Regions from separate parts of the Marinobacterium aestuarii genome, predicted to be linked through region 1. Evidence: predicted binding sites of a transcription regulator. Region 1 holds the regulator's gene; each other region holds the start of a gene.
What was found. The regulator sigma-54, encoded in region 1, starts transcription at its own class of promoters, with help from an activator protein. The targets are predictions, from matches to a motif close to TGGCACNNNNNTTGCTNT.
Positions count from the first base shown of each region.

Region 2: a site for sigma-54 is predicted at 5,944-5,961, ahead of A8C75_RS16190 (glutamine synthetase III family protein). Genes of this name have one in related genera too.
Region 3: a site for sigma-54 is predicted at 2,617-2,634, ahead of glnL (nitrogen regulation protein NR(II)). Genes of this name have one in related genera too.
Region 4: a site for sigma-54 is predicted at 3,502-3,519, ahead of A8C75_RS08390 (PEP-CTERM sorting domain-containing protein). Genes of this name have one in related genera too.

Region 1 covers NZ_CP015839.1:1,309,218-1,317,255, forward strand. The annotation lists gene mgtE (magnesium transporter) at 1-670, opposite strand, end outside; gene A8C75_RS05765 (HPr family phosphocarrier protein) at 846-1,115, opposite strand; gene rapZ (RNase adapter RapZ) at 1,158-2,018, opposite strand; gene ptsN (PTS IIA-like nitrogen regulatory protein PtsN) at 2,080-2,538, opposite strand; gene hpf (ribosome hibernation promoting factor) at 2,557-2,847, opposite strand; gene A8C75_RS05785 (RNA polymerase factor sigma-54) at 2,898-4,418, opposite strand; gene lptB (LPS export ABC transporter ATP-binding protein) at 4,571-5,299, opposite strand; gene lptA (lipopolysaccharide transport periplasmic protein LptA) at 5,296-5,802, opposite strand; gene lptC (LPS export ABC transporter periplasmic protein LptC) at 5,789-6,367, opposite strand; gene A8C75_RS05805 (KdsC family phosphatase) at 6,371-6,922, opposite strand; gene A8C75_RS05810 (KpsF/GutQ family sugar-phosphate isomerase) at 6,922-7,896, opposite strand.
Region 2 covers NZ_CP015839.1:3,693,071-3,701,108, reverse strand. The annotation lists gene istB (IS21-like element helper ATPase IstB) at 1-211, opposite strand, end outside; gene istA (IS21 family transposase) at 241-1,782, opposite strand; gene A8C75_RS16215 (helix-turn-helix domain-containing protein) at 2,003-2,230, opposite strand; gene A8C75_RS16210 (RebB family R body protein) at 2,394-2,957, shown strand; gene A8C75_RS16205 (DUF1826 domain-containing protein) at 3,098-3,733, opposite strand; gene folE2 (GTP cyclohydrolase FolE2) at 3,804-4,844, shown strand; gene A8C75_RS16195 (alpha/beta hydrolase) at 4,990-5,610, shown strand; gene A8C75_RS16190 (glutamine synthetase III family protein) at 6,062-8,038, shown strand, end outside.
Region 3 covers NZ_CP015839.1:4,701,410-4,709,447, reverse strand. The annotation lists gene typA (translational GTPase TypA) at 1-146, opposite strand, end outside; gene glnA (glutamate--ammonia ligase) at 585-1,994, shown strand; gene glnL (nitrogen regulation protein NR(II)) at 2,665-3,750, shown strand; gene glnG (nitrogen regulation protein NR(I)) at 3,734-5,167, shown strand; gene A8C75_RS20580 (hypothetical protein) at 5,373-5,882, shown strand; gene A8C75_RS20575 (aspartate aminotransferase family protein) at 6,007-7,431, opposite strand; gene A8C75_RS20570 (GntR family transcriptional regulator) at 7,646-8,038, opposite strand, start outside.
Region 4 covers NZ_CP015839.1:1,882,048-1,890,085, forward strand. The annotation lists gene prsT (XrtA/PEP-CTERM system TPR-repeat protein PrsT) at 1-2,657, shown strand, start outside; gene A8C75_RS08385 (acyltransferase) at 2,710-3,384, shown strand; gene A8C75_RS08390 (PEP-CTERM sorting domain-containing protein) at 3,608-4,642, shown strand; gene A8C75_RS08395 (hypothetical protein) at 4,811-6,469, shown strand; gene A8C75_RS08400 (XrtA system polysaccharide deacetylase) at 6,707-7,591, opposite strand; gene A8C75_RS08405 (S1 family peptidase) at 7,928-8,038, shown strand, end outside.

The DNA.
Region 1 (8,038 bases):
ACAGCTGGGCGACTTCGCTGTCTGTCATCGTGGCTTCGATGGGCTCAATGTCGGTGCTCATGATTTCGCGCACCAGCATGTCGGGATCCGACACCAGCAGTTTGGTCAGGGGCAGGATGCCAATATAGGCGTCTCTGCGGCTGACCACGAACAGACTGTCGGTCATGTCCGGTATTTCCTTGTGACGGCGAATATAGCGCAGCGCCGTTTCCACCGTGATATCCGGTCGGATGGTCACGGTGTCGGTGTTCATCAGGCCGCCGGCGGTGTCCTCGTCATAGGACAGAACCTGCTCGACCCGGGTGCGGTTCTGGATGTCCATGGTCTGCAGCAGTTCGCGCATGATGCGCTCCGGCAGCTGCTGCAGCAGGTCGGCCATGTCGTCAATATCCAGGCCTTCGGTGATCTCGAGGACTTCCCGGGTTTCCATGCGGCTCAGAATTTCGGCCTGGACGTCATAGCCCAGGTGCTGCAGCACATCCCCTTCCAGATCCTTGTTGACCAGGCCCCAGAGCAGCTGGCGCTCCTTGGGCGGGGACTTGTCCAGCAGATGGGCGATCTCCACCGGGCGCAGGCTGTTATTCAGCGTATAGCGCACCTGACGCAGTTCACCGCTGTCCATGGCGGCGTTCAGTCGTTCAATCGGCGAGAGAGGCTCTTTGCTGCTCATGACATCCTTGCGCTGCCCAGGGGCTGGTCTGGAAGGGGGAGCTCAAATGGCTTTGCCCCGGGTGCCGTGCTGGGCGGTTCGGGCCTGATGGCCGGGCTGGGAATGACAGTATACCGGAATCAGGGGGCGGGTATCAGCGGGGGCGGGCGTCGGGCGGGGTGCAAAAACGGTTTTTTTATTCGCCTTCACCAAAATAGTCGTCGATAAGGGCGGTGACGGCATCAATGGCGGCCTGCTCGTCTTCTCCCTCGGCGCGAATCAGCAGTTCGGTGCCTTTGCTGGCGGCGAGCATCATCACAGACATGATGCTTTTGCCGTCGACTTCGCGGCCGTCCTTGTTGATGCGGATCTGGCTGGAAAATTTCCCGGTGGTGCTGATGAGCTTGGCGGCAGCACGGGCGTGAAGTCCCAGCTTATTTATAATAGTGACGTGCTTTTCGATCATGCCGGGCCTTGTCCTCGATCAATATATCCGTTTGTCCCGCGGTTAATTCAGTTCGCGATGACGAACATGCACATTATCCACAGACCGCCGGAAATGACCAGCGAGTTGCTCTGCGATAAAGACCGAGCGGTGTTGCCCGCCGGTACAGCCGATGCCGATGGTGATATAGCTGCGGTTGTTGCTCTTGAAGCGCGGTAGCCATTTGGCGATGAAGTCCCGGATGTCGCCGGTCATTTCCGCCACTTCCGGGGCCTGTTCGAGAAAGCGGATGACGGGATCGTCGAGGCCGGTAAAGCCGCGCAGCTCCGGAATCCAGAAGGGGTTCGGCAGTACCCGCACATCGAAGGTGAAGTCGACATCCAGTGGCACACCGTGTTTGAAACCAAAGGATTCGAACTGGACCGAGAGCTGCTGTTCGGTGCGCTGGGATACGCGCAGCTTGATGCTGTCCCGCAGGTCGTACAGCTTCAAGCGGGTGGTGTCGATGCGCAGGTCAGCCATATTGGCGATGGGTTCGAGCAGTAGCCGCTCGTTTTTTATCGCCTGCTGCAGGCCTGTGTTCTCGCCGGACAGTGGGTGCTTGCGCCGCGTGGCGCTGTAGCGTTTGAGCAGCGTCGGGTCCGAGGCGTCCAGGTAAAGGACCTCGGTATTGACCTCGGCATAGCGGGTGCGCATCTTCTTGAGCAACTTGGGGAACTGACGCAGGTTGCTCAACAGGTTGCGGGCATCAATGCTGACCGCCAGTTTCTCCGGCGGCATAGGGTCCTTCAGCATTTGCTCGATCAGGCTGGGCAGCAGCAGGGCAGGAAGGTTGTCGATACAGTAGAAATCGACATCTTCCAGTGCTTGGAGCGCGGTGCTTTTGCCGGAGCCGGACAGGCCGCTGATGACCACCAGTTTCATGCTGGAGCCATCAGGCGGGATGCTGTGGGGGTAAGCAGGGCCTGTGACATGGGATTTGTACTCAGTGCGATGCCAGACGCAGGGCAGTATCGAATAGCTGCTGGTCAGAAGTGGTATCGCGAAGCGCTGTCAGTACTTCTGCGCGGCTGAAGAGTTCGGCCAGCATGGCCAGGGTTTGCAAATGTTCATCGCTGGCCTCGGAGGGCACCAGCAGTACAAAAAGAAGGTCCACCGGCTGGTTGTCGATGGCGTCAAAATCAATAGGTTCAGCGAGCTTGATCATCATGCCGCTGGCCTGGGTAGCGTTCTCAAGCCGGCAGTGTGGAATGGCGATGCCGCTGCCAATACCGGTGCTGCCAAGCCGTTCCCGGCCAATCAGGCCGCTGAAGATTTCTTCAGCGGCCAGCCCTTGTGCCTGCTCGGCGATCAAGTTACTGGCTGTTTCCAGTACACGTTTTTTGCTGCCCCCATCAAGGTTGCAGAATGTCAGAGCGGGGGTCAGCAGTTCATGCAGATACATGGGCTTATTTGTTTACCGTTATTTGTGGTTTTTGGTTTTTTCTTTGTGCTTGATGATTTGACGGTCAAGCTTGTCGGTCAGACCATCAATGGCGGCGTACATGTCCTGGTGTTCGTGAGTCGCAAACAACTTGCCTCCTGCAAGGTGAACATCGGCTTCGGCCTGCTGACGCAGCTTTTCTACACTCAGGGTAACCTGGACATTGGTGATGTTATCGAAGTGCCGCTCAAGCTTGCCGAATTTACTATGTACATACTCGTGCAGTGCATCGGTAAGTTCGACGTGATGTCCTGTGATGTTGATCTGCATAGTTTTCTCCTAGTCAACAGCGGCGAAAGATCGCCTTGTTTGCATCTCAATTAAACCAGACGCTTGCGCTCATTAGAAGGTGCAATATTCATTGCTTCACGGTATTTCGCCACTGTACGCCTGGCGACTTGAAAACCCTGCTCGTCAAGCAGCGTGGCGATCTTGCTGTCGCTCAGTGGTTTGGTGGTACTTTCCGCTGCCACCAGGCGCTTTATCAGCGCCCGAATGGCGGTGGAAGAGGCGGCGCCGCCGTCGCTGGTACCGACGTGGCTGGAGAAAAAATACTTCAGCTCGAAGATGCCCCGGGGGGTGTGCATGTACTTCTGGGTGGTGACCCGGGAGATTGTGGACTCATGCATCTCGACGGCCTCGGCGATGTCATGCAGCACCAGCGGCTGCATGGCCTCTTCGCCCTGCTCGAGAAAGCCCTCCTGGCGAACGACGATTTCCCGCGATACCTTCAGCAGGGTTTCGTTGCGGCTCTGCAGGCTCTTGATGAACCAGCGTGCTTCCTGCAGGTGGTTCTTCAGATAGGTGTTGTCGGAGCTGTTGTCGGCGCGTCGGATCAGATCCGAGTACTGGGTGTTGATGCGCAGGCGCGGCGCTGTGTCGGGGTTGAGCGCGACCGTCCAGAAGCCCTTGACCTTGGTGACCACAACATCGGGTATCACATATTCGGCGGTGCTGGTGGTGATGCTGGCGCCGGGCTGTGGGTTCAGGCTCTGAATCAGCAGTATGACTTCCTGCAGCTGGTGTTCTTTCAGCCTTGTGCGGCGCAGCAGCTGTTTGTAATCCCGGCTGCCAAGCAGCTGGATAAACTCGCTGACCACGCGAATTGCTTCCTTGCGCCAGGGAGTCGACTCCGGTAGCTGACGCAGCTGAATGGCCAGGCATTCGCCCAGATCCCGGCCGCCGACGCCGGCGGGATCGAACTGCTGGATACGGTGCAGTACGGTTTCGATATCGTCGGAGTCGACGTCTTCGAAATCCTCCGGGTTTTCCTGCTTGAAGTGTTCCAGCAGTTCATCCAGAGATATACGCAGGTAACCGTTGGCATCGATGCCATCGACAATGCCTGTGGCGATAAAACGGTCCAGGTCGCTCATGGGTGTCAGGTTAAGCTGCCACTCCAGATGATCCTGCAGCGTTTCCTCCGCCGTATCATTGGACTCCATGCTGCCGTCGTCATCGCGGGCCGGGCCGCTGGGCTGGCTGCTCTGAAAGGTGTCGTCCCAGGAACTGTCGGTGCCAAGCTCCTCGGGGATGTCGTCATTCCAGCTGTCTTCGGCCTGGGGGCTGTCGTCGCTGGCGGAGTTTTCCGCACTGGCGCGTTCGCCCTCGCTCTCGCTGGCCTTTTGTGGCGCCTCGGAGTTCTGGTGCTCGTTGTAATCGGCATCCGCTGCTTCGTCGTGATCCTCGTCGGAGGACTCGAGCATGGGATTGTTTTCGAGCGCTTCCTGAATTTCCTGCTGGAGGTCGAGTGTCGACAACTGCAGCAGGCGAATGGCCTGCTGTAACTGGGGCGTCATGGTCAGGTGCTGACCAATTTTTAGGTGGAGCCCTTGCTTCATAGAAAGACTGCGTTATCTGTGGGAGTGGGTCGAGTTGCTGTGCATTATATGCCTAACCGGGGGCGGGCGTCGTCTATCTGTCAGGCAGACTGAAGAAACACCGCCGCGGTGGTCATGCAGCGCCAAAAAAAGAGATATCACCCAGTCCGGGCTTAAAGCCTGAATTGTTCGCCCAGGTAGGCGGCCTTGACCTGCTTGTTGGCGATGATGTCCGCCGGTGTGCCCTGGGCCAGAATGCCGCCTTCGCTGACGATATAGGCGTGTTCGCAGATGTCGAGGGTTTCGCGCACATTGTGATCGGTGATCAGGACGCCGATGCCCTTGGTCTGCAGGTGGCGGATGGTGTTCTTGATATCGTTGACCGAAATGGGGTCCACCCCGGCAAAGGGCTCGTCGAGCAGAATAAAGGTCGGCTCGGTGGCCAGGCAGCGGGCAATCTCGACCCGGCGACGCTCGCCGCCGGACAGCGCCATGCCGAGGCTGTCGCGGATGTGCACAATGTGGAATTCTTCCAGCAATTGCTCAAGACGCTGCTCGCGGCCGGCGCGGTCAAGATCCTTGCGGGTCTCGAGGATGGCCATCAGGTTGTCACGCACGCTGAGCTTGCGAAAAATGGACGCTTCCTGGGGCAGGTAGCCCAGTCCCTTGCGGGCACGGCCGTGCATCGGCAGGGAGGTGATGTCCTGGTCGTTGAGCAGTACCTGGCCCTGATCGGCGTTAACGAGCCCGACAATCATGTAGAAGCAGGTGGTCTTGCCGGCCCCGTTGGGGCCCAGCAGCCCCGTAATCTGGCCGCTTTTCAGGCTCAGTGAAACATCCCGTACAACGGCCCGGCCCTTGTAGCTTTTGGCCAGCTGGCGCGCTTCCAGTGTGCTGGTCATTGCGCCGCCCCTTTGGGCTGGATGACCATCTGCACACGGCCCTGGCCGCCTTCGCCGCTGAAGGCGTTGACCAGGGATTTGTCGAGGTTGTAAACGATCTTCTGCCCGGTAAAGGTGTCTTTCTGCTGCACCACCCGGGCCTTGCCGGTGATGGTGATTTCCTGGCGATTGACCTGGTAGTCCATGCGCTCGCCATAGGCATTGGTCACCGGCTTGTCTTTGGCCGCCTGTTGCTCGAACTTGACATCCCCCGTGGCCAGAATGCGATTGACGCCGGATTCGCTGCGGTGCAGGTCAACATTGCGGGCGTTGATTTTCAACGTGCCCTGGGCAATCTCGACATTGCCGCTATAGGTGGTGATGCCGGTGTTGTCATCGATGGTGGCGGTGTCGGCGCTGACATGGATCGGCTGGTTGCGATCGGTCGGCAGGGCCAGACTGGTGCCGGAAAGACTCAGGGACAGCAGGGCTGCCAGCCAGAGGCGGGTATTATTTGGTTTCATAGCGTCCCTCGACATCGGACAGTAGCTCGACTTGGCGGCTATTCAGGTAAGCCTTCATGCCATTGGCCCGGGTTTCACCCCCCTGGCTGAACAGCGTGACGGCGGTGTCTGTTTCGATAAATTGTTCTGATGGCATCAGGGTCAGTGCTTCGGTTTCCAGCCGCAGCGGTGTGCTGCTGGCGCCTTTGTCACTGCTGCTCTGTACGCGCACGGCGCCGTTGAGCCGGACCTGCTCGTCACTGTCCTGCATCCGGCCCTGCTGGGCGCTGATCAGCACCTCGCCCCGACTATCGTTGCGAAACAGCACTATGTCCGGCGTCCGGGCGCGCAGTTCGCCGGGCTGCGGGTAGTGTTCGAGCTGCGGCGATCTGAGCTCCTGATGCAGCTGTCCGCGGGCATCGAACTGGCGAATGGTGGCATCGCGCAGATAGTAGTCCGTATCGGCGCTGCCTGGTGTTAGCTCGGGTGCTGCTGCCTCAGTGGGGGCGCGATCGGCCCCCCAGTAAAGCAGTATTGGTGCCAGCAGGGCGGTGGCGAGGATAAGACGCGTCCGGCTGCTCAACATGATCTAGAGGTACTCGCTAATAAGGGACTCGAGCTGGCCACGGGCGCTGAGTATCTGCTCGCAGAATTCGCGTCCCGCGCCTGCGCCGCCTGCCCGCTGGGTGCACCAGTGTGCATGCTGCAGCATCAGCGGATGGCCGTTGGGAACTGTAGCGCCAAAGGCGACGGCGCGAATGGCTGCAAGATCCGGCCAGTCATCGCCGATATAGGCGGTGGTGTCGCTGTCGTGCGCCGTCTGGGCCCAGATTTCCTTGAGTGCGACCAGCTTGTCTTCACGCCCCTGCAGCAGATGGGTAATGCCCAGTGCCTTGGCACGCATTTCCACCTGGGGTGAGCGGCGACCGGTAATAATGGCGGTTTCGATGCCGGCCTGCTGCAGCAGCTTGATGCCCAGGCCGTCCAGGGTATTGAAGCTTTTTACTTCGGAGCCATCGGGGAGGAAATCAAGATGACCGTCGGTCAGCACGCCGTCGACGTCAAACACCGCCAGGGTAACCTTGCGCAGGCGTTCAACCAGTTCACTGGGTAGTGACGCAGAGGGGTTGTAAAGGCTCATCAGATCACTCCTGCCTTGAGCATGTCGTGCATGTTCAGGGCGCCGACCGGGCGACGGTTCTCGTCCACCACCAGCAGGGCGTTGATCTGGCGTGACTGCATCACCTGCAACGCCTCGGCGGCCAAAATGCCGGCGGCGACCGTGGTGCAGTCCGGTGTCATGACCTCGCTGATGGGCGTGTTCTTCAGGTCGATGTCGCGATCCAGAGTGCGGCGCAGGTCACCGTCGGTAAAGAGACCGCACAGGCGGCCTTCGCTATCGGTCACCGCGGTCATGCCCAGGCGCTTGCGGGTTACTTCCAGCAGCGTCTGATTAATCGAAGTATCGCTGCTGACGCAAGGGATATCGTCGCCGGTGTGCATCAGGTCGCTGACCTTGAGCAGCAGGCGGCGCCCCAAACTGCCGCCGGGGTGGGAAAAGGCAAAGTCTTCGGCGCTGAAACCGCGGGCTTCCAGCAGGGCGATGGCCAGGGCATCTCCCATCACCAGCTGAGCCGTGGTGCTGGACGTTGGCGCCAGGCCCAGGGGGCAGGCTTCGCGCTCGACACCGATATGCAGGCTGGCATCCGAGGCCTGGGCCATGGTGGAGTTGGGGTTGGCCGTAATGCTGATCAGGGGGGCATTCATGCGTTTGATCAGGGGTAAAATGGTCACGACTTCAGAGGTTTCGCCGGAGTTGGATAGAGCAATAACCACATCCTTGCTGGTAATCATGCCCATATCGCCGTGGCTGGCTTCACCCGGGTGAACAAAAAACGCCGGGGTGCCCGTGCTGGCGAGGGTTGCGGCTATCTTGTTGCCGATATGGCCGGACTTGCCCATGCCGGTCACGATCACGCGGCCCTCGCAGCCAAGCAGCAGGTCGCAGGCGCGGGTGAAATCGCCGTTCAGGTGATTGAGCAGGTCGGATACAGCGTCACGCTCCAGTTCGATGGTGCGGCGTGCGGTGCTGAGATAGTCGAAGGGTTCGCTCATCGAATTCGGCCTTGCGGGTTGTTAAATGGTCGTGGCTTTCAAAATACGCACAGTGTACAGCAGTGCCGGTCACAGTGCCGCTCAGAGCAGGGCCGGATTTTCGGCACTGAATGCATGACGGAGCGGCACGGACAGCTCCCGG
Region 2 (8,038 bases), 2.4 Mb from region 1:
CGGTGGCGCTGAGCTTGAAGCGCGCCTGGCGGATCAGGCGCTCGTGCTTGCGGTGCTCCCGGCTTAGGCTTTCCTGCTCGACCAGCAGACCGAGCCGCTCGATGAACGACAGCGCCTCATAGGTGCCAACCTGTTCCAGCTGGGTTTGCAGGGCGCGGGCCATGCCGCCGAGTTTGAGGTGGCGCAGCTGCGCCAGGATCTGGGTGCTCATAGGGGTTGTCCTCGGGTGTGTCGAAGGCGTCAGTGGAAGCTGTGGGGACCACGGATGTTCTCGTGCTGCTGGGGCAGCTCGGCCTGGACGCTGAGCGTCTCGGGCAGCCGGTCGCGGTTGCTGAGCAAGATCGACTTGATCTGCTTCAGGCGGATCAGGCCCTCCCGGTTGGCGATGCCGCAGGCCGCATCCAAGCGCTCGGCTGGATAGTCCCGACTCAGGTTCAGCAGTCCCAGGCAGATCCGGTAGGCCTGCTCGGGATGGGCTTTGGCGGCCAGTTGCTCCGCCACCCAGGTCAACACCTCGGGCCCGATGTCCTTGGCCCAGTTCTTGAGCCGTCCCGGCGTCCATTGCTGCTGCTTCTGGTGGCGCTTGGGCATGTGACTGGCCTCAGTCGTGGTGCCGGGCCGGTGCTTGCGCGGGTGGGAGGCGACCGGCCGTTGCCGGAAGTACAGGGTGATCAAGGTGTCGCTGGCGTGCAGCTCCAGGGTCTCGCCGACATACTGGTGCGGCACCGAGTAGTGATGCTGCTGGTACTGGACGTGGTAATCGATGTTGACCTTGACCCGCTTGATCTCGACGTAGCGGTAGGGGTGGCTGGGCAGCGGTCGCAGTGCTGGCCGGTCGAGCTGCTCGAAGGCCTGCCGGCGGTTGCCCGGCAGTTGCTTGAACGGCTTCTCGTTCAGCTCCTCCAGAAGGGCCCGAATACACTGGTTGACCTCGGCCAGAGAGAAGAAGCTGTGGTGGCGTAGGCGGGCCAGGATCCAGCGCTCGACGATCTGCACCCCAACCTCGGCCTTGGCTTTGTCTTTCGGACGATAAGGGCGCGCCGGTACCACCGCGACCTGATAGTGCTCGGCCCACTGCTGGTAGCTCGGGTTCAGGTCCGGATCGTAGCGACAGGCCCGGCTGACGCCGCTGCGGAGGTTGTCGGGCACCACGATTTCGGTCGACCCGCCAAAGTACCCCAGCATCCGCACATGACTGCCCAGCCAGTCCGGCAGCGACTGGCTCAGAGTCGCCTCGGCGTAGGTGTAGTTCGATGCCCCGAGCACCGCCACGAACACCTGCGCCTGACGCACCTCACCAGTGCTGGCGCAGATGATCGGTACCGTCGGCCCACAGTAGTCGACGAAGCACTTCTCGCCGGCCCGGTGGGTCTGGCGCATCGAGCGCTTCTGCTGGCCGCACCACTGGCGGTAGCGGTCGCAGAACTGGGAGTAGCTGTAGCAGCGGTTGGGATACTGCTGGGTGTACTCCTCCCACAGCAACTGCTTGGTCATGCCCTTGCGCTTGAGCTCCTGATGGAGGGCGGACCAGTCGGGGACTTGGTAGCGGGTGAAGGGAGCGGTATCGGCACCGGGGTAGAACAGCCGCGCCAACTGGCTGTCGTCCAGCTCGTCGGGCAAGGGCCAGACAAGCCCGAGTTCATCGGCTTTACGCAACAGTTTCTGGATGGCGCCGACACTGATTTTGGTGCTGTCCTTGATCTGACGGATCGACAGCCCAGCGGCTAGCCGCAAGCGGAGAACGTCTCGGATTTTACGCATTGGAGTCCTGTTAGCCGGCATAGCCTCTCCCTAAAAATGAGGAGAGGTTACCAAATAAGTTGAAAATCAATGCGTTAAGAATGATTCCGGACGAACGTGAACACTTATTCCGGGAATATGAACAGTGATTCCGGTGCCGTGAACGGCGATTCCGGAAATCCGACAAAAATGTTCACCTTGGGCCGGAACAGGTGTTCACGTTGAATCAGAATGGGTGTTCACGTTCCGCCGGAATGGCTGTTCACGATGGGCCGGAATATGCATTGTTCTTGGGGCCCCGTTTTTGTACTGTCAAGGCCGCCTTGCCGCCGGCTTCATAACGCTGGTACCAGCGTCCAACAGTATCGGGGTGAACATTGAGCAGCTGCCCGATTTCACGGAAAGTTTTGCCTTTCAAACGGAGTCGAATGGCTTGCTGCCTGAGAAGTTCCTGTTGCTCTGTGCTGAGCTTGCGTGCGTCGGTATTCATGCGCACATTATATCAGACCTAAATTGCCGCCGGGTTAATAACCATCGACGAATAGCCTGGAGAGAGGAGTCGCCTTATGAAACTTTATGCCGACATTCGCGAGTGAACTGCCACTAACAGCAGTCACCCATTTTCTCATTTATCCCCCAGCAAGGAGCACTGCATGCCTTCTCAAACTTCGGTTAACGATCAGATCACCGACGCAGTTACCCAGGCCAACATCAAGGTTATTGCCGAAGCCCCGGCAATGGCGATGGGTGCGATTTACCAGGCCGCGGCCCATGCGATCGGCACCCTGTTCGAAAACGCTGTCTCTTCTCAACAGCAGCAGAACGCCCTGATGCAGGCTGCGGTGAATCAGGGCGTAATACAGCTTTACTCGGTGGATACCCAGGCCAGTGCCGAAGCCTTGCAGAGCTTACTTCTGCAAGGCACGGCGGAGCTAAACGCCGCGAGTGTGGGCGGGGTCAACCAGCAGATTGTGGACGCGGTGAAGCTTAGCCTTCGTAGCGTGCTCGACAGTGCCGGCGACTTTTCCTTCGCGGTACGCAGCGCCGCCGAGGCGATGCAGGCCACACTGGATGGCATCAGCGCTGCCAGTCATCAGGATGCCATGCGCTCGCTGCAACTGGCTGCGACCGCGGCCTGCCTGCGCGCGATGATCGCCGATCCCGGCCAGGCCGATGCATATAGTAAAGTGTTGAACGAAATTAGCCGCCTGGCCTGAGTGCTGCGGGGACACTCGAGAAGCGAATGGTCTTGCCGATTCCTGCTGCTATACATCAGCAAGGCAGCAGGCAAGCCCTGACGCTTTGATTCCTCTTTTGGCTCCCCTGATGCCGAACATCGCGCGCGGCTCAGCAGACTTCAGTCCATCAGGTCGAGCGACAGGAACAGGCGTCCCGCGCCATCCGTAACCTCGGGTGACCGGTGGACGAGGCCACGGCCTTCGTTGCCGAACCAGCCTTCGCCCTTGAGCAAGGCAACCTCGCCGGCTTGCAGCTGGCGGAAATCCCTTTCATTGCCGGGCGTGCTTTGGCGTTGCTCATGGCTGATCCAGTGTGTGCCGGGACCGAGGTAGGTTGTCACCAGGCGGCAGGGCAGGCGATCCACATGAAACTTCGGGCACATGGCTCGATGCAGCCACTCCAGCCGCATTCCCACCTGCTTCTGCTCAAATAGGCAGGCAAACATGTCGGTCAGCAGCTCGATATCGGCGATCAGGCAATCCTGGCCCGCCCCCGGCGGCAGCTTGCGTTCCAGTTCGGGGGCGGCTTCATCCGGGCGCAGCACGCAGCGCAGGCTCAACCCGGGAGGCTGCTGGGCCAGCTGCTCGAGATAACGCCGCAGGCTTGAAGATAACGGCCGTTGCCAGATCGCCAGGTTGCAGCTCGCTGCATAGAAACGGGACAGCACCCGAGGGTCGTCCCCCGCCGCGACGCTGAGCTCTGGCAGCACAGCACTGTTGTGCCGGTGCCTTGGCGGATTGCTGATTGCATTCATCAGGGTCCTGCTTTCCTTTGCTGCATCTATGTTATTTGTGTAATGTTATATTGTAACTATAGCGAGCACAATGGCTGCACTGCCTCGCGCCCAGCAGGCAGTGCGGCGAAACATCAAAGGCATCGACCAAGGATTTCTGTTGCATATGAACACCGCCTCTCTCGGCCCTTTCGCTCCTTTACCCGATGTGACAACGTCGCCCCGTGCTTCCATTGGCGGCACGCTGGATGGCGTCGGCATGTCCGGGCTCGCGCTTCCCGTCACGCTTGCGGAATCGGATCGCAGCCATGTTGCCGTTCAGGCAACGGCAAGCCTGTATGTCAACCTTCGCGATCCGCAGGCGAAGGGCATCCACATGTCGCGTCTGTATTTGCTGCTGGAAGCCTTCGCCGAACGCGAGGCACTCAGGCCCGCTATTCTCTGCCAGTTTCTGCAGCAGGCGCTTCAGAGCCATCGCGATATCAGCGATACCGCATCGCTGTCATTGAGTTTCCAGTATCTGAGTCGCCGTCCTGCACTGAGCAGCAACCACCAGGGGTGGAAAGCCTATCCGGTGGTGCTGAGTGCCCGGCGGGCCCAGGGGCATACCACTATTGAGCTTGGTGTGAGCGTGCCCTATTCAAGTACTTGCCCGTGCTCTGCGTCCCTGAGCCGCCAATTGATTGCCGACGCGTTTCGTGATGCCTTCTCCAGTCGATCCAATCCGCCCATAGACGCGGTTGCCCGCTGGCTGCAAGAGGAGGGTGGAAGCTGGGCTACCCCGCACAGCCAGCGATCCTACGCCGATGTTCGGGTCCGGCTGGCGGAATCGGCGGCCTTTCCGATCGAAAAGTTGATCGGCACCCTGGAGGAGGCGCTGCAGACACCGGTACAGACGGCAGTCAAACGCGAAGATGAACAGGCGTTTGCCCGGCTGAATGGTCAGAACCTCATGTTTTGCGAAGATGCCGCCCGGCGCCTTAAGGCGGCACTGAACGCGACGCCCTGGCTGGACGATTTCCAGATCCGTGTGGAGCACCAGGAAAGCTTGCACGCCCATAATGCCGTCGCCATGGTCGCTAAGGGGCTTGCCGGGGGATACACGGCTGACGCGCCAGGGCTGTGGCGATAACGGCAGGCCGCAACCAAGGCCGGGAAAGAAGGCCGGGAAAGAATGTCTTGTCTTTTGGGCTATTAACCGCAAGAAAAACAGGTTGTATAGCTGCTCTTCCTTCACCCCACAGGGAATCGTATCGATGCGTCTGAGGTTAAAACGCGTGGCTATGGTTATGGCCATTTATGTCAGTAGTGCAGCGGCGCTGGCGGGGTTGCCCGGTGTCGCAACTTTGCAGGTGGATGCGCCACAGCGCGCGCAGCCGCTGAGTGTGACGCTCTGGTATCCGGCGGCGCAGGGCTCGGAGGTGGTGTCCATCGGCGACAGTGCGGTGCTCGAGGGTACCCCTGGGCTGCTGGATGCACCTGTGGCCGAGGGGACTTTTCCCCTGGTGCTGGTTTCCCACGGTGGCATGAGATCCGCGCCCCATCTGGGGGAGTGGATCGGGGCGGCTCTGGCGCAGCGGGGCTTTATTGCCCTGGTGGTGCCTGCGCCGCGCCTGGGTTTGCAGGATGCGGCTATCGCACCCGCCGAGCTGTGGAAGCGCCCGGCGGATATTTCGGCAAGCCTTACGGCGCTGGAGCACCGTATTGGTGCAGCACTGATTGTGGATCCTGAGATAAGTAGTGCTTTCTCCGCGGCAAGCCTTGCGTCTATCAAGACCCCTGTTTTGGCCCTGAATCAGGGTGAGGCCAGCGATATCCTGCCGGGGCTGGATGCGTCGGGCCTGGTGGGGGCTGTACCTGCGCTGGAATATCACACTATGGTGCAGGCTCGGCGTTGATATGAACTGTCGTCGGTGGCGGCTTGATGCCGCGCGCCCCTCAGTTCGGCCAGAAGCGTGACCCAATAGCGTGCACGGGCTGGCGTATCACTCATTCAGATATGAAAATGCACCAATATGGTGCTTTTAATTCCTGCTTGCGGTCTACTTTGGTGCGTTATTGCCAGGTTTGTGCGCTTATTTGAGGCGGTGGCTCGGGTTTTTTCTGTTTTAGTATTGGGTGATAAAAAATAATTTCTTTATTTTCAAGTGCTTATACTTATTTTATGTGCCTTTTTGAAAATTTGGATCGTATTTTGCTTATTAAAACGTCATTGGGTTTCTTCGGCTTGATGGCACTGGGTTTGGACCCGTGTCTGTGCACCAAAAAGAGGCCCCAGGATAACAACACAGGCGCAGCCCTCGAGAGGGCTGCCTGTCCACACAATTTCACGGCATACAGGGTATAAACATGAGTGGCAATGCATCCAGGCTCGCAGCAATCAACACCATCACTAATGGCAAGGCCATCAGTGTTGAGATGCCGGAGCCGCTGAGCAAGATCTGGGCCTGCGATGTTTTCAGTCTCTCGAAGATGGAAGAGTCGCTGTCCAAGAATGCCTTCAAGGCGATAAAAAACACCGTACAGACCGGTGCACCGCTGGATCCTGCCACCGCCGATGTTGTTGCCGCGGCGATGAAAGACTGGGCGCTGGGCAAGGGTGCCAAGTTTTTCTCCCACATCTTTTACCCGATGACCAACGCCACGGCGGAAAAGCACGACGGCTTTATCGTGCCCAACGCTGAGGGTGTTGCCATAACAGAATTCACCGGCAGCCTGCTGATCAAGGGCGAGCCGGATGGCTCTTCGTTCCCCAACGGCAGCCTGCGCATGACCAACGCTGCCCGCGGTTACACCGCCTGGGATCCGACCAGCCCCTGCTACATCATGCATACGGCGAACGGCCCGACGCTGATGATCCCCAGTGTCTTCATGTCCTGGACGGGTGAGGCGCTGGACAAGAAAATTCCGTTGCTGCGCTCCAACTCAGCCATGAACAAGGCGGCGCACAAAGTGCTGTCCCTTATGGGTGAAACCAATATCGCCACCCTGAATGCAAGCTGCGGTGCCGAGCAGGAATACTTCCTGATCGATGAGAATTTTGCCGCTGCCCGGCCTGACCTGCGCCTGGCAGGCCGCACACTCTTTGGTGCGCCGCCGGCCAAGGGTCAGCAGTTTGATGACCATTATTTTGGTGCTATCCCTGAGCGTGTACAGGTCTTCATGCAGGATTTCGAAGACCGCCTGTATCGCCTGGGCATCCCTGCCAAGACGCATCACAACGAAGTGGCACCTGGGCAGTTTGAGATCGCACCTTACTTTGAGTCGGCCAATATCGCGGCGGACCATCAGCAGCTGCTGATGACCGTGCTGAAAAACACCGCCAAGAAGCATGGCCTGCACGCCCTGTTGCATGAAAAGCCCTTCGCCGGCGTTAACGGCTCTGGCAAGCACGTGAACTGGTCTGTCGGCAACTCGACCCAGGGCAACCTGCTGGATCCTGGCAGCACGCCGGAGAAGAACCTGAACTTCCTGCTGTTCTGTGGCGCCGTGATCCGTGGTGTGCATCTGCATGGTCCGCTGCTGCGCGCTGTTATTGCATCGGCGTCAAATGATCACCGTCTGGGTGCCAATGAAGCGCCTCCGGCCATTCTGTCGGTCTATCTGGGCGACCAGCTGGAGAAGGTGTTCACGGATATCCAGCAGGGCAACCTGGCGCCGAGCAAATGCGGCGGCGTGATGGACCTGGGTCTGGCGGAAATTCTTACCTTTACCCGTGACCCGGGCGATCGCAACCGCACCTCGCCCTTCGCCTTTACCGGCAACCGTTTCGAGTTCCGCGCCGTTGGTTCGTCGCAGTCGGTCTCCGGGCCACTGGTGGCGATGAACGCCATGATGGCCGATTCCCTCAACTGGATTGCCGGCAAGCTTGAAGCGGCGCTGAATTCAGGCCTGGATCAGGGCTCGGCCGTGATTGCCGTACTCAAGGAACTGATGGATGCGCATGGCAATGTGCTCTTCGGTGGTGACGGCTACTCGTCTGAATGGCACACGCAGGCGGTGGACGAGCGTGGCCTGGCCAATAACCGGACCTCCGCTGAAGCTCTGCCTGCCTTGCTGGAACAGTCCGTGCAGGACCTGTTCAAGAACACCGGTGTGCTGTCGCCCGTTGAGCTGCAAAGCCGCTACGAGGTGTATTCCGAGCAATACATCCTGTCGATAGAGATGGAAGCCAAGCTGACGATGGATATGGCGACCACCTCCATCTATCCGGCAGCGATGACGTACCTGTCTGAGCTGTGCAGCTCTATCTCCGGTGCTGCCGCCATGGGTATTGGTCTGGATAACGGCGTTGCGAAAAAAGTTGCCGCCGAAGCGGATGCCATG
Region 3 (8,038 bases), 3.4 Mb from region 1:
TCCTGATCGTTGGAGTCCATGACGCGCTCAGCGCCTTCATCGCGTCGGCCCAGGGTACCGGACTGCTGCAGCAACTTGTCGACCAGTGTGGTTTTACCATGGTCAACGTGCGCGATGATGGCAATGTTTCTAAGCTTCTCGATCACCAGTTCTTACCTTCAAGAAAATCGGAAAGGCGGCATTATACGGGAGCGAAGCCGAACAAGCGATCAGCATATGATCAAAATGTGGCCAGTTGGGCAACTGTTTCTGTTTGCAGGGGGCTTCGCACGAAAAATACTCCGAGGGCCCCTTTTTGAGGCAGACAGCTTTGGAAGGGTTGCAGTATGATTGGGCTCGCTGATGCTCGCATGGGCAGAAAATACTGTAAATGACCCGTAGTAGTGCGCTGGCGTTCTTTTGTGCTTCATGTTGGTGCGCCGCTGGGGCTTCGTCGGGTCTGGATTGACCGAAAATGAAGCACTTAGGGCTTTTGTAGTGCTGGCACGGAGATTGCTCTTGCTACAGCCAAGAGGTTGTAGGCCGTTTTTAGCAGGACTGCAGAACCACGGATCTGACAGTTTCAACAGAGTGGAGAAAGGCAAATGTCAGAGAATACTCTGAATCTGATTAAAGAAAGCGAAGCTCGCTGGATTGATATGCGCTTTACCGATTTCAAAGGTAAAGAGCAGCATCTCACCATTCCGGTTTCGGACATGGGTGATGAATTCTTCGAAGACGGCAAAATGTTCGATGGTTCTTCCATCGCAGGCTGGAAGGGAATCAACGAATCCGACATGATCCTGATGCCGGACGACAGCGCTTCCGTGCTGGACCCCTTTGCTGAAGACGCTACCGTTATCGTACGTTGCAACATCGTTGAGCCCATGACTGGCCAGGGTTACGACCGTGACCCGCGTTCTGTTGCAACGCGCGCCGAAGAATACCTGAAGTCTACCGGCATTGCCGATAGCTGCATGCTGGGCCCAGAGCCGGAATTCTTCGTGTTCGATTCTGTTGAGTGGCACGCCGGTATCGGTGGTTGCGGTTACAGCATCGGTTCTGAAGAAGCGTCCTGGTCGTCCGACAAGCAGTTCGAAGGCGGCCGTAACACCGGTCACCGTCCGCGCGTTAAAGGCGGTTACTTCCCGGTTCCGCCAATCGATTCCCTGCACGACCTGCGCGCCGCCATGTGCGATGCCATGGAAGCCATGGGCCTGACCATCGAAGTTCACCACCACGAAGTTGCCACCGCCGGCCAGTGCGAAATTGGCGTGCGCGGTAACAGCCTGGTGAAAAAGGCGGACGAAGTTCAGATCCTGAAGTACTGCGTGCACAACGTGGCCCACAGCTACGGCAAGACTGCGACCTTTATGCCCAAGCCGCTGGTTGGCGATAACGGCTCAGGTATGCACGTGCATCTGTCCATGAACAAGGACGGCGTGAACATCTTCGCGGGTGACGGCTACGGTGGTCTGAGCGAAACTGCACTGTTCTACATTGGCGGTATCGTCAAGCACGCCAAGGCTCTGAACGCCATTTGCAACCCGGCTACCAACTCTTACAAGCGTCTGGTACCTGGCTTCGAAGCGCCGGTCATGCTGGCATACTCTGCCCGCAACCGTTCCGCGTCGCTGCGCATTCCTTACACTACCAGCCCCAAGGGCCGTCGTGTGGAAGCGCGCTTCCCGGATCCTGCTGCCAACCCTTACCTGTGCTTCGCGGCACTGCTGATGGCGGGTATCGACGGTATCAAGAACAAGATTCATCCTGGCGACCCGGCTGACAAAGATTTGTACGACCTGCCGCCGGAAGAAGCGAAGCTGATCCCGACCGTTGCCGAGAGCCTCGACGAAGCGCTGCTGGCACTGGAAGCGGATCGTGAGTTCCTCACCGCTGGCGGAGTATTCTCCGACGACATGCTGGATGCTTACATCCGCCTGAAGCGTGAAGAACTGGCGCGCGTCAACATGACGACGCACCCGGTAGAGTTCGACCTCTACTACTCCGTATAAGCCGTTCCGTATAAGAAAGGTGCCGCTGTGGTGGCGCTGATCTGACGGCCCGCAAAAAACCTCCTTCGGGAGGTTTTTTTGTGCCTGTTTTTCGCCATCGGCACTGTCGCGGTGGCGATCAATTCGGGGTTACATCGGCCGCTGAGCAGGAAGTAAAAAAGCCGTTATTCGTTATTCGTTATTCGTAGCTAGCATCAGACCTTGCACCTTGCACCTTGCACCTTGCACCTTGGAACTGTGCTTCACAGCGGGCGCTGCGGATGTCGGAATTCGCTAGGCTCATTACCAACCTGCGAATGCCGTTGTAGCCGGGAAATGAGCTCCGGGCGAATTTCGAAGATATACCGGCAAATTCCGAGAAACAGGGTAAAACTGGCGGCGTTCGAGCAGAGGGTCTAACTGTGTGCCCACTTTTGTGGGGGCGCACAGTCATTGTGGAGCGCCATTCCAAGGCGCCATAGCAGAGCGCGTGGCTGTTGTGGTGCGGCTGGCTGTTATAGGGCGCGGGAATGCACCATAGTGGTGCATGTCCGCGCCCAAGGCTAAACTCTAGCAGGGCGCCGGGTTGCCCCATTATGGCGCCGGCCAGGGCATTCAGCCCGTTTTAGCGCTGTCAGCAAGTTGGCGCTGATCTTGCTACTACTTATAGAGTCCAGCAACAGAGTTCATTATGTTCAGGCCATCTCAGCACAAGCAGATACTCGATAACCTCAGCAAGGCTGTGATCATGCTCGATGGCGCGCTGTGCATCGTTTACATGAATCCGGCGGCCGAGATGCTGTTCGAGGCCACCATGCGCAGGCTCAAGGGCATGCGGGCGGAAGAATGGCTGGCGGCCAGTCCGGCCGAACTGCAGGTATTGCAGAACTCGATGGCGTCGGGGCATCCCTACACCAAGCGCGAGGCGCGCATGATCACCATGAGCGGGCATGAGCTGACCGTCGATTACAGCGTCAATACGATTCCGCAGTCCGGTGGTGGTCGCACCCTGCTGGTGGAAGTGGAAGCGCGTGACCGACTGATGCGCATCGAGCGCGAAGAAGAGTTGCTGGCCCGCCACGCCGCGGCGCGCAATCTGGTGCGTGGACTGGCCCACGAAATCAAGAATCCACTGGGGGGCATTCGCGGCGCCGCGCAATTGCTGGAGCGCGAACTGAACGATGCCGACCTGCACGAATATACCCGTGTCATCATCGAAGAGGCCGACCGGCTGCGCAACCTGGTGGACCGGCTGCTGGGGCCGCGCAAGCTGCCACAGCTGTCGGCGGTGAACATTCACGCCATCCTCGAACGGGTGTGCAGCCTGGTGAATGCCGAGAGTGGTGGCTGGATCAACATCCAGCGGGACTACGACCCCAGTATTCCCGAATTTACCGGTGACTCGGAGCAGCTGATTCAGGCGGTGCTGAACATAGTACGCAATGGCATGCAGGCGCTGCAGCGTGCCGGCACGCCTGAGCCGACGCTGCAGCTGCGCACCCGCGCCATGCGCCAGGTGACCCTGGGCACGGAGCGTCATCGTCTGGTGTGCTGTGTGATGATCAGCGACAACGGCCCGGGCATTCCCGCCGAAATATTCAACAACATCTTCTACCCCATGGTCACCGGACATGCCGATGGCACGGGTCTGGGGCTGTCCATTGCCCAGTCGATCATCAATCAGCACCAGGGGCTGATCGAGTGCGTGACTGAGCCGGGCGAAACCCAATTCAAACTCTTTATACCGTTGGAGCTACAGCATGAGAATCTCAGGTAACGTCTGGATCGTGGACGATGACCGGTCGATCCGCTGGGTGCTGGAAAAGGCGCTGGATCAGGCCGGACTTGAGACCCAGTCGTTCGACAACGCCGATGATCTGCTGCGCCGCCTGACGCGTGAGTGTCCCGACGCCATCATCAGCGACATCCGTATGCCCGGCACCGATGGTCTGGCCATGCTCGACAAGATTCAGGATACCCATCCTGAAATCCCGATCATTATCATGACCGCCCATTCGGATCTGGAAAGTGCGGTGGCATCCTACCAGGGCGGCGCCTTTGAATACCTGCCCAAGCCCTTTGATGTGGATGATGCCGTGGCACTGGCGCGCAGGGCCCTGGCCCACGCCCGGGAGCAGCAGCAGGGTGCGGTCATCGAGCCGGTGGTGGTGCGCGCCACCGAGATTATCGGCGAGGCGCCTGCGATGCAGGAAGTCTTCCGTGCCATTGGCCGGCTGTCGCAGTCCAATATCACGGTGCTGATCAATGGCGAGTCCGGCACCGGCAAGGAGCTGGTCGCCCACGCGCTGCACAAGCACAGTCCCCGCGCCAGTCAGTCGTTTATCCCGCTTAACATGGCGGCCATTCCCAAGGATCTGATCGAATCCGAATTGTTCGGGCACGAGAAAGGCGCTTTTACGGGGGCTGCGTCTGCACGTCGCGGGCGTTTCGAGCAGGCCGACGGTGGCACCCTGTTTCTGGATGAGATCGGCGACATGCCGGCGGATACCCAGACCCGGCTGCTGCGCGTGCTGGCCGAAGGCGAGTTCTACCGCGTGGGTGGTCATACGCCGGTGCAGGTGGATGTGCGCATTATCGCCGCCACCCATCAGAACCTTGAAAAGCTGGTGGCCGACGGGCGCTTTCGCGAAGACCTGTTTCATCGCCTCAATGTGATTCGCATCCATATTCCGAAACTGTCGGAGCGACGCGAGGATATTCCGCGTCTGGCGCAGCACTTTCTCGCCAGCTCGGCCAAGGAGCTGAGTGTCGAGCCCAAGGTGCTGAAGGCGGAAACTGAAAAGTTTATGAGTCACCTGTTATGGCAGGGCAACGTGCGTCAGCTGGAGAACACCTGTCGCTGGCTTACGGTGATGGCCTCGGGCCGCGAGGTGCTGATCGAAGACCTGCCGCCGGAGCTGCTGGAGCAGCAGGACCAGGGCACCACCGTCAGTTCCAACTGGGAGCAGGCGCTGCGCCTGTGGACCGATCAGCAGCTGGGCTGTGGTCGCCAGGGGATTCTGGAAGAGGCGGTGCCGGCGTTCGAGCGCATCATGATAGAAACCGCGCTCAAGCATACCGCTGGCCGCAGGCGCGATGCCGCCCTGCTGCTGGGCTGGGGCCGCAACACCCTGACCCGCAAGATCAAGGAACTGGGCATGGATAGCGGCACCGAGGTCGACGAGGACGAGTAACGGATGCGCCGGGTGAATGCAGACTTTTCATTGTGAATAGCGCCACCACAGGCGCAGTATCAGGAGCTGTTGGCGCAAGCTTGTGCGATGTTTTCAGGGTGGAGGCGGCTTCGTTCGGGTTGAGTAGATCAACCCAGTATCCGCCCTTTTAGTCCCTTATCCATGGCTGTGCCTGAACATGGGCAATTACCGCAGGTAATCAGGGATGAAAGAAATACCGGATATTATTCAACAGGTTGCGCCTACGCTGGGGTTGGCTCTCAAGGGGCCTTTCGCCGCCGTGGCACAGCGTTATATTCAGGATCATCTGCCGCCCGGCAGTGAGGGCAGCGAGGCCAGTCCGCAGGAACGCCTCTTAGCGCTGCTCGATGATGCGAAAAATCTGCACAGGATCAAGGATCTCGATCAGCCGTTTCGGCTCGAAATGCAGAAGCTGGGCGTCGATCTGCACAAGCAGCAGGGCGCTGGCCCTGATAACCCCAGAGCAAAAGCCGCCATTAATCCGCAGGTACTCATCAGTGTGCTATTTCTGATCGCATACTTCAGCATGCTGGCAGCAATCTTCTATGTCGAAATCAGCGATGAAATGAACATGCAGACCGGGGATAATTCCCTGATGGATCAGTTGCAGATCCTGTTTGGCGTGCTCACGGCGGGCGTGGTACAGGTGCTGAGTTACTGGTTTGGCGGCACCAGGGGCAAGCCGGCGCCCTGAGTCGGAGGCCGTCGCTGCTGTGATGCCAGCCCGGTCAGCGAACTGCGCAGCGGCGCCGGTCCCTCACCGGGCAGGCACGATGGTTACCGAACTTGTAGGCCGGGTTAGACGCGCTTCGCACCTGCTATAAGCCCTGTTCGCGCACGCTTTTGAGTGTCAGGTCGAAGCAGGTGCGCACCTTCTGACAGAGCTCATCCACCTCATCCCGGCTGATAATCAGCGGCGGTGACAGCACCATGCGGTCACCCACGGCGCGCATGATCAGGTTGTTTTCAAAGCAGTGATCCCGACAGATTTGCCCCGCGGCGCCGGTTTCTGCGAAGAAGGTCCGGCGGGCCCGGTCCTTCACCAGCGCTATGCCGGCAATCAGGCCGATGCCTTCGATATGTCCCACCAGCGGATGTTCCGCCAGGATTTGGCGCAGGCGCTGCTGGAAGTAGGGCCCTATGTCGTCGGCGACATACTCGACGATTTTTTCCTGCTTCATGGTGCGGATATTGGCGATGGCCACGGCGGCGGCCACCGGGTGTCCGGAGTAGGTGAAGCCGTGGTAGAACTCGCCGCCTTTTTCGATCAGGCTGCTGGCCACGCGGTCCCCCACGGCCACGGCGGATATGGGCATGTAACCCGATGACAGCCCCTTGGCCATGGACATCAGGTCGGGCTCGATCCCCAGCGTCTGGGAGCCGAACCAGCTGCCGGTGCGACCAAAGCCACAGATCACCTCGTCGGCCGCCAGCAGAATGTCGTATTTGCGGCAGATGCGCTGGATTTCCTGCCAGTAGCCCGCCGGCGGCATGATGACACCGCCTGCGCCCTGAATGGGTTCGCCGACAAAGGCCGCGACCCGCTCGGGGCCCAGCTGCAGGATGCGCTCTTCCAGTGCGGCGGCGGCCTTGAGGCCAAACTCCGCTTCGCTCAGCCCGTCACCCTCGCCATACCAGTACGGCTGGCGGATATGTTCGATATCCGGCAGGAAAGGACCACCCTGGCGGTGCATGGGGGTCATGCCGCCAAGGCTGGTGCCGCCGATGGTGCTGCCGTGGTAGGCATTGTCCCGGCTGATCAGCAGGGTTTTCTGTGGCTGGCCTTCCAGTGTCCAGTAGTGGCGAATCATGCGCATCAGCGTATCCACCGCTTCCGAGCCCGAGTTGGCAAAGAAAATGTGATTCAGATCCCCCGGTGTCACGCTGGCGATTTCCTGGGCCAGCACGGCGGCGGGGGCCGTGGTGGTCTGGAAAAAGTTGTTGTAATAGGGCAGTTCTTCAAGCTGGGTTTTGGCGGCGTCGATCAGTTCGCGCCGGCCATAGCCGAGGTTGACGCACCAGAGCCCCGCCATGCCATCCAGAATCTTGTTGCCCTCGGAATCCCACAGATAAACTCCTTCGCCGCGCACCATGACGCGAGCCCCTCTGCGGTTTAGCGCCGCGGTGTCGGTGAAAGGGTGCAGGTGATGGCGTGCATCAATCTGCTGCACGGACGTTGTGAGGTTGTGGCCGGGTTCGGTGGTGGCTGGCGTGATGATCTGGTTGGCGACGCTGGCTGACATGGGGTTCCCCCTGGTGTGCATTCGAACAGGACGCCGGCCGTGCTGTATGCGCGGTGACGGTGATGTCCCTGAGTTGCCTTATTTTGTGATCACAAAATTTAAAAAGTCAACGCAATAATGTGATCACGAAACAATGAGTCGCCAGGAAGGGGGTCGCGGTTTTTAACCCGGGCGGGTGTCGGTGGCGCAGGATGGGGGGCGCTGCAGAGCGGGCTCAGGCACGCGGCTCGATGACATCCTGAAACAGGCCTGAGGTGATGACAAAGCCAATGCCGTCGCGGATATCGGCGCTGATAGCCAGGCGCAGCGCAAAGGCGTCATGACGACGAATGGCATCCAGCGCTTCGTTATGGCGATCAATCTGGTAGTGGCCCGCCAGCTCAGTGGTGGCCAGACGCATGAAGGGGCCAAGCTGGAGCCACAGGCTTTCGATCAGGGTGAGGGTGACCTGGTGCGGGTTGGCGCTGTACAGGCGGCGGTGAAACTGCTGATTGCAGATGCTCACCTGGGCGTGATCGCCACGCTCATAGGCCGCATCAACCCGGGCATCCAGCTGTTCCAGCTCGGCCAGGCCCGCCTTGTCGATGTAGGGCATGGCGCGCTCGGC
Region 4 (8,038 bases), 570 kb from region 1:
TGGGCCAAGGAGAATATCAAACCGCTGTCGTTGAGTTGAAGAACGCCCTCAAGACCAACCCGGACAATGCCCAGGCTCGCCTGTTACTGGGCCAGGTCTATATTGAACTGGGCGACGGTACCTCCGCAGAAAAGGAGTTGCGTCAGGCGCGGAGCAGGGGGATGGCCGAGGAGATGGTTCTGGTGCCGCTGGCCAATGCATTATTTCTTCAGCGGGAATATAAGAATGTCCTCGAAAACTACAGGCCCCTGGATTCGCTTTCACCGGAGCTGCAGGCTGAGCTGCTGGCCCTGCGTGGCAAGAGCCTGTTACAAACCGGCAGAATCGGCGAGGCCCGGTCGGAGCTGGACAAAGCTCTGGAGCTGGACGCTGGCTCCGTTGCGGCTTTACTGGGTCAGGCCCAGGTCAAGCAGGCTAAAGGTGACCTGACTGCCGCGCGGGAGTGGGTCGACAAGGCGCTGAAAATTCAACCCGATAGCCCGGAAGCCCTGAGTCAGCTGGGCAGGATTGAAGAAGCCAGCGGCAACCTCGAGGCAGCGGAGGAGGCCTACACCCGGGCCATCAATGCCGCGGCCAACAAGTCGATATACATCGCCCAGCGGGTGTTCCTGCGTATCCAGCGCAAGGACATCGAAGGCGCCGAAAAGGATATCGAAAAGCTTTCTGACAATTATCCGGGCAAATATTTCGCCCGGGGCCTGATCCATTTCCAGCAACAGCAGTACCGGGACGCACAGACCGCCTTTGAACAGGCGCAGAGTCGTTATGGCGACTATGCCCCGGCACAGTATTACCTGGGCCTTGTCCATTTGGCCCAGGGCAACGAGCTCCAGGCGGACACCTATCTCAAAAACGTCCTTAACCTGGTACCTGAATCCGGCCCGGCGGCGAGCGTGCTGGCCGGCATGCAGCTGCGCAAGGGGGATCTGGAGAATGCGTATCCGCTGCTCGAATCGGTGCTGCAGCGGAACCCGGACAACCGACATGCGCTGGAGCTGATGGCCGGCCTGGAGCTGCTGCAGGGCAAGCCGGCTCAGGCAATCGAAAAACTGGAGCGATTGGTGGCGCTGGATCCCGACTCGGCCGGCCTGCGCTCCAAGCTCGGGCTTGCTCTGATGGCGCAGGGGGAGGTTGACCAGGCCACGGCCGAGCTGGAAAAGGCAATTGCACTTGAGCCGGGCGCGGATGATCTCGAATTACGCCTGGTCCTGGGCCAAATGCAGGCCGGCGAGAATGCCAAGGCACTGGAATCCGCCGAGCGCTGGGTGGCCAAGAAGCCCCGAAGCGTTCCGGCCCATCTCGGCCTGGCGTGGGCCTTCCTCGCCAACCGGCTGGGAGATCAGGCCCTGTGGACTTTTGAAAAAGTACTGGAGCTGTCACCGGGCAATCCCAGTGCCTCTCACAATTTGGCGGTTTTTGCCCTGCAACGCGGCGATATAAATCAGGCCCTGGGCTTCTACGCAGACAGCCTGAAGCATTACCCGGATCATGCGCGAATCAGCCTTTCACTGGCCAAGCTCCAGCTGCTGATTGGCCAGGATGAAAAAGCCATGCCGCTGCTGGAAAAGGTGTGGCAACAGAACCCTGAGGAAGCCGAACCTGCTGCCTTGCTCGGTAAGACATTGCTTCGCCACGGGAATGCCGTGCGGGCACTGCAGGTGATCCGGGAAGCGGCCGTTGCGTCCCCGCAGGATACGGCGGTGCTCCGTGTTCTGGGCACAGCCCAGGCGGAAACCGGAGATTATCGTAGCGCCGTCAATAGCTACCAGCGCCTGATTGCCCAGCAGCCGGCATCGGCCCCTAACTACTACCTGCTGGCCCAGGCCTACTACAGGAACGGGGACGGGAAAAATTTTGCCGTCGCTCTGGAAAAAGCCTATCAACTGGACCCGACGAACCTTGATACCCGGGTTGCCATGCTTGGCCTGATGCTGCAGCGCCAGCAATGGGACCAGGCCCGGGAACTGGTCGACAAACTGAAACAGGATCACCCGCGTAATCCGGACGTGCATGTCCAGGACGCCCAGTTGTCGACCGCGCTTAACGACCCCCAACAGGCGCTCGAGGCTTACCAGCAGGCTCTGGCGCTGGCACCTGAGCGCAATGACCTGGTGGTGAAATACGGCCTAGCCCTGTGGCAGGCGGGGCAGCGGGAACAGGCCTTCAAACCCATGGAGGACTGGCTCGACAAACACTCGAATGACATCGTAGTCCGGTACAACCTGGCCAATCTCTACCTGCTGGCAGATCGCAAACCCGAAGCCCAGAAGGCGTTTATCGACATCCTCGACAGCAATCCGGACCATATCATTGCCCTGAACAACCTCGCCTGGCTGCTCAGGGATACCGAGCCCAAACAGGCGGTTGCCTACGCGGAACAGGCCTATAAGCTATCCCCGACGGCGCCGGTTCAGGATACCCTGGCGATGATTCTGCTGGCCCAGCCAGGGCAGGAGGCGCGCGCCGTGCGGCTGCTTGAGAATGCCCTGCAGCAGGCTCCAGGGAATGCCGAGATCCATTTCCACCTGGCCCAGGCCCTGGCACAAAGTGGGGACAAACAACGGGCAGCCCAGGTGCTGACCGAGTTGCTGAACAGCAAGGCGGCCTTTCCCGGCAAGCAGCAGGCGCAGAAATTACTCGATGAACTGAGTGGTTGACCGTGGGCGGCGGGCGTAGAATCCCGACGAACCAAGTGTCTAGAGAATAGCCATGCGCAAGATTACCGCCGCTCCGGTCTTTACTTTTGTTTTGTTGCTGTCGCTTATCCTGGCCCTGGCCAGCGTCATCAACTATCTCCTGTTGGGCTGGCTTCCCCTGGGGGATTTTCGCGGTGTGTTCATGGCCCTTGGCTGGGTTCTCCTGGTCTATCTCTGCGGCATTGCCGTTTATCGGGTTTTCCTGCGCTACTTTCCTCTTCGCGAAGGCGAGATCGCCGAGCACTCCCGGGAGGAATTCGGCTATCAGGTGTACCTGCTGTTTTACCTGCTCCTGTTCTACCCCCTGACCCGCAATCACCTGCTGCCCACCCCCCTGATGCGTCTGCTCTACCAGGCCCTGGGCGCCCGCCTGGGGGACAACAGCTACAGCGCCGGGGTTATTATGGACCCACCGCTGACTGAACTCGGGGCCAATACCCTGATCGGGCACGATGCAGTGCTGTTCAGCCACGCCCTGGAAGGCCATCATCTGTCACACGCCAGGATCCGCATCGGTGACAATGTCACCGTGGGCGCCAAGGCCATTGTGATGAGCGGTGTCACCATCGGCGATGGCGCTATGGTGGCGGCGGGCGCCGTGGTGGGCAAAGGCGCTCGAATTGCCCCCGGGGAAATATGGGGCGGCAATCCTGCCCGCCTGCTCAAGGCTCAGACCACGGCGGCTTAGTAATTTCCAGATGTCTGTTAGTATCGCGTCAGTTTTTTTTACACCCTCCCCCAAAGGCGCATCTGTGAGCCTGTCAAAAAAAATCCATACCTTTGTTTTTAAAAGAAATAATGAAAAGGGCATGGGTTGTGCTTTGTATTGAGTGTTCAGTTGACTCTTCGAGTCCAGTTCAATTATCCACGCAGGCTGGCAACCTGACGGGCAACCTAAGTAGGTGACGCACATGAACAAGAAAACACTCTTGGCCGCGGGTTTCGCCCTGGCCTGCACCCTGTCGGCGCCGGTGTTCGCCACCGACACCATCATGTTTGACCCCGATGGCACGGGTGAAGCTGCCAACGGTACCCTTAATGTAGGTTCATTTGATTGGGCGCCGGGCAGCACCCTGTCCGTCGACACCATTCCCACTGCAGAGGGAGACGACGTCGTATCCTACTCCCACGCATCCCTGGGCATCTTGGTCAATGAAAACGGCATCGGCATTGCGCCAAGCGGGCTCAATACCAATTTTGAAATCACCTTTGTCGCGGGCTTTACGGAAACCATCGATAGCGTAGAAACCTCGCCAACTGTATTGGTTAGCGATGGCGGCGACGGTATTGGCGGTGGCAACGATATTTACACCTTCTCCCAGACCATCACCCTGGTGGAGGCCGGCACCCAAACTGTCAATTTCTTTGAAATCTATTACGACGATTTTTCTGCCGGCTCACAAAACAACCCGCTGGCGGGTACTGGTTATCGTGACGGGCAGTTGATCCTGAGCGCCGAGTTGGTCAGCCTCAGCGGTAACTTCACCGCAGACTTCACATTCGTGGATGTTGACAACAGTGGAGGCTTCAATGCCGGCGACATCCTGCAAACCAGCCTCCTGGACCAATTCGGCGCAGACCAATGGGGTGGACAGCAAACCATTAGCGGCGAAGGCTCCACCCAACTGGTCGCGGACGTGACCTTCCAGGACTATGATTTCTTTATATCCAATGTCTCAGCCCTGGTGCAGGATCTGTTCTTCAATACCTCCAATATACTGCCGTTCGCGCAAACCAACCCGTCCATGCAATTTGACGGTTCCACCATCATTCCTGACATTGGCGCTGTCAACGGCTTCAGCGGCCCCGACATCCTGTTCCAGACGGACGCTAACTCTGGCTTTGTAACCACGGAAGTTCCTGAGCCCAGCACGGTACTGCTCTTCGGCTTGGGGCTGTTGCTCCTGGGGTTTGGAAGCCGGAACCAATTCGCCAGAAGGAGTTAATCGCCTGCAGGCAAGCGACAAGTAAGTATCGACAAGGATTGTGCCAGTGATGTCACAATCCTTTTTTCACCAGGCTATCGGATGGCTCTTAGAAACTTGGTTATTACGAAATCGGTTACAAGGAGCTCTAATATGAACATTAGACGTTTTACTAACAGGTTATTTCCAATGGCATTGGCCATCGGTTTGTGCCTGCCTTTGGCATACGCTCAGGCATCCACACCGGTTGAGTTCGACCCGGATGGCCAGGGTGGTGGTGGCGCCTTTACCATCGGTTCCCTGGACTGGTTACCGGGCAGCACCGTGATCAAGGACGAAATCCCGGTTTTAGAGGATTCAACGGTGAGCGCCCAGGCGTACTCCCACTCGGCGCTGGCCGCCGCGGTAGATCCTGACGGGATTGTTATAAATCCGCCCGGGCTCAACGTCAATTACGAAATCACCGTGTTCCTGGCCAACGGCGTCCAGATCACCTCCAACTCAGACGGCACCATAGTGCTGCTCGCGCTGGACCCCGCCAACGGGGACAATTACTTCGAGATGTACTACGACAATAACCCCAATGCGAATCCCCTGGCGGGCACCGGGTTCAGTGACGGCCTGTCGATACTCCGCGGGCAACTGACGGTTTTGTCGGGTAACTTTACACAGAGTACCGACCTGAATGGTATTCCCTTACAGGGGAACCTGGATGAGTTTGGTACCAATAACTGGCCCGGGACAGGCACTGTTTTGGGGCAAGGCTCCCAACAACTCGCCGTGCTGGTGCAGTACGTGGACAAGGACTTCTTCCCCAGCGGCGTCGATCTGGGCACCATACTTCCCTTTAATAACAGCCAGGTCGTCAGCTTCAAGCAAACCAACCCGTCCATGAACTTCGACCTAAGCCCCATAGCAGGGGCACTCGATCCCGTCGACCCCGGCGCCATCAATGGCCTATCGGGACCCGACATTCTCCTGCAGATTGACCCTAATAATGCCTTCGAGTTTATCCCTCCGGAAATGGCCTGCCGGGTGACAGGCGGCGGCAATGACACCGCTGGGATCTTCGAGGATGGCGTAACGCCGGGTTGGGACGGCACGGTCGCAGAGGGGCTGATGACTCCCACGGTCACCAAGAAAAAAGGTAAGGTCTCCAGTCTTGTTGCGCTGGATCCCTACCGCTACACCATGGGCGGCCAGGCCGGCGCCAACACGGCCCTGCAGCCTCAGCCCAAGGGTGAGTGGACCCACTCCAACCATAATAGCCCCAACAACCTGAAGTTCACCTTCCATGCCGGTACCGCCAGCGCGCCGGACGGCACCGAAATCGACGAGATTATTTGTACGGATGCAGGCTATTGCAGGCAAGCTCGGCCTGCGCCTAACAAGCAGATCGACTTCGTCGGTATTGGTACTTTCAAGAATCTCAGCTGGAAAAATCCAGAGCTGGTACACAGTGTGGGTGTGGTGGATACGGCGTTCTACGATATTCAGCCTGAGCCCGTGGGCAACAAGCCCAATCAGGACCCGGCGACCGTCCACTGGTTCCAGGTCCATATCGAAGATCTGGGTGAGCCCGGCAACAAGATGGAAGACGGCGCCGTCTGCCCCGACATGGGGTCCGGCAACGATCCGTTCGCCAACCCTCCGGTCACCGACAAGCTTGCTGACTGCGGCTGCGCCGACTTCTACCATATCAGGATCTACGAGGGCGTCGTGCCCACGCTCAACGCGGACGGCGAGGTCACCAATATCAACAAGGACAACCTGATCTATGAAGTGTACGGCTATCTCAACGGCGGTAACTTCCAGATCCACCCTCTGACCGGCTTTGATCTGAAGTAAGGGAGTTAATCGTCAGGTCGATAAATGTCAGGTCGAAAAAAGCCTCCTCGAGTCTAGCTCGAAGAGGCTTTTCGTTTTTCCACTTCACTATCACTCCGATTTCTATAAGACGTGCATATGCGTTGATCTCGGATTCAGATCGCGGATACAGAAGGTCCGCGAATCCGGGGCTGCCAGGTTTTGGGGAGTTATTTATCGGCAGGGACTTTGAAGGCAAGCGGCATAATACTCCTGTGCTTATTTTGAGTGATGAATGACGACCGGCAGGTCAGACATTTTGCCCCAGTGGAAATCACCTAGCAGTCGTTCCAGCCTCGGCAGAGTCCGATGCAGATTCAGATAGTGCCGAAACCTGGATTTAGCCGACGCCGCTTGAATTCTCGGTTGCTCGGGCGCGATTTCCCAGGGATGAACATAAAAAACGACAGGCCCGGCGAGCTGTCGGGCGGCCTTTTGCAGTAGCCTTTTTGACAAGGCATAGGGGTAGAGTCTGAAGTAGCCGCCACCGGCACAGGGTATACGTCGGTTGAACACCTCAGCCGTGGCCACCGGGATTTCGAGCAGACCGTTGTCCCATAGAAAAGGTGTGCGCGGCGCGTGCCTGTAGCCATACAGATCATGGGGCACGGGGTTGATGCTTGAACTGTATCGGTATCCTGCCTCTCGAAGCTCGTCTTGAATCCAGGGCCTGTTTTCGTCAATCGAAAAGCTGGGGGCCCGATAGCCAGCCACTGGCGCACCGGTTAGATCTTCCAGCAAGGCTTTGGACCGGGTGATATCCTGCCTGAATTCGTGTTGAGAAAGATGATTCAGGCGCTGGTGATGGTAGCCGTGACTGGCGATTTCATGGCCAAGTGCTGCGATCTCCCGAATCAGGCTGGGGTAGCGCTCGGCGACCCAGCCGAGGACAAAAAAAGTGGCTTTGGTCGCCTTTCCCGCCTTTCCCACCGCCGCGTCTAACGACTGGATAATGCGCTGGACATTGGCTTCAATGTGACAGGGATACTGATCCCAGCGATCGGGAGAAATAACCGTTTCGAACGCCGCCACGTGGAAGTAATCCTCGACATCGATAGTGATCGCATAGTCCGTCGATATCTCGGGGAAAGGGGCAGGGAGCATAGCTCTGAATTCCTTGTCACTCTGATGGGAGAATGATCGCAAGCAAAAAACTATTGTCAGCCGTCAGCCGTCAGCCGTCAGCCGTCATGCTCGGTAGCGGTGTTTGATAAGTGTAGTTGAAGGAGCTGCAGGGCAGAGTCGGCCTGTAGCCCGTGAGGCGCGTGATCAAACGCTTTTCTTTGAAACGGGTTATCACTTCAAGAGCTTGCCGGATGCTGCAGGAGCTGGGGCCTGTGAGCCACAGAGATCAGTCTTCAATACTATACTTCTCTTCGATTGCTGCTTGCTTGGCGGTATTGATCGGGGTTGGGGAGTGGCATGATGGACGGGGGTGTAATGCATCGGTACGCATGGGTCTGGCTCGGTCTGATGCTGACGACGGGCCTTGGCAGTGGCTACGGTCAGGCGTCCGAACTGGCGGACACCGTCTCTGCTGTCAAACCGTCA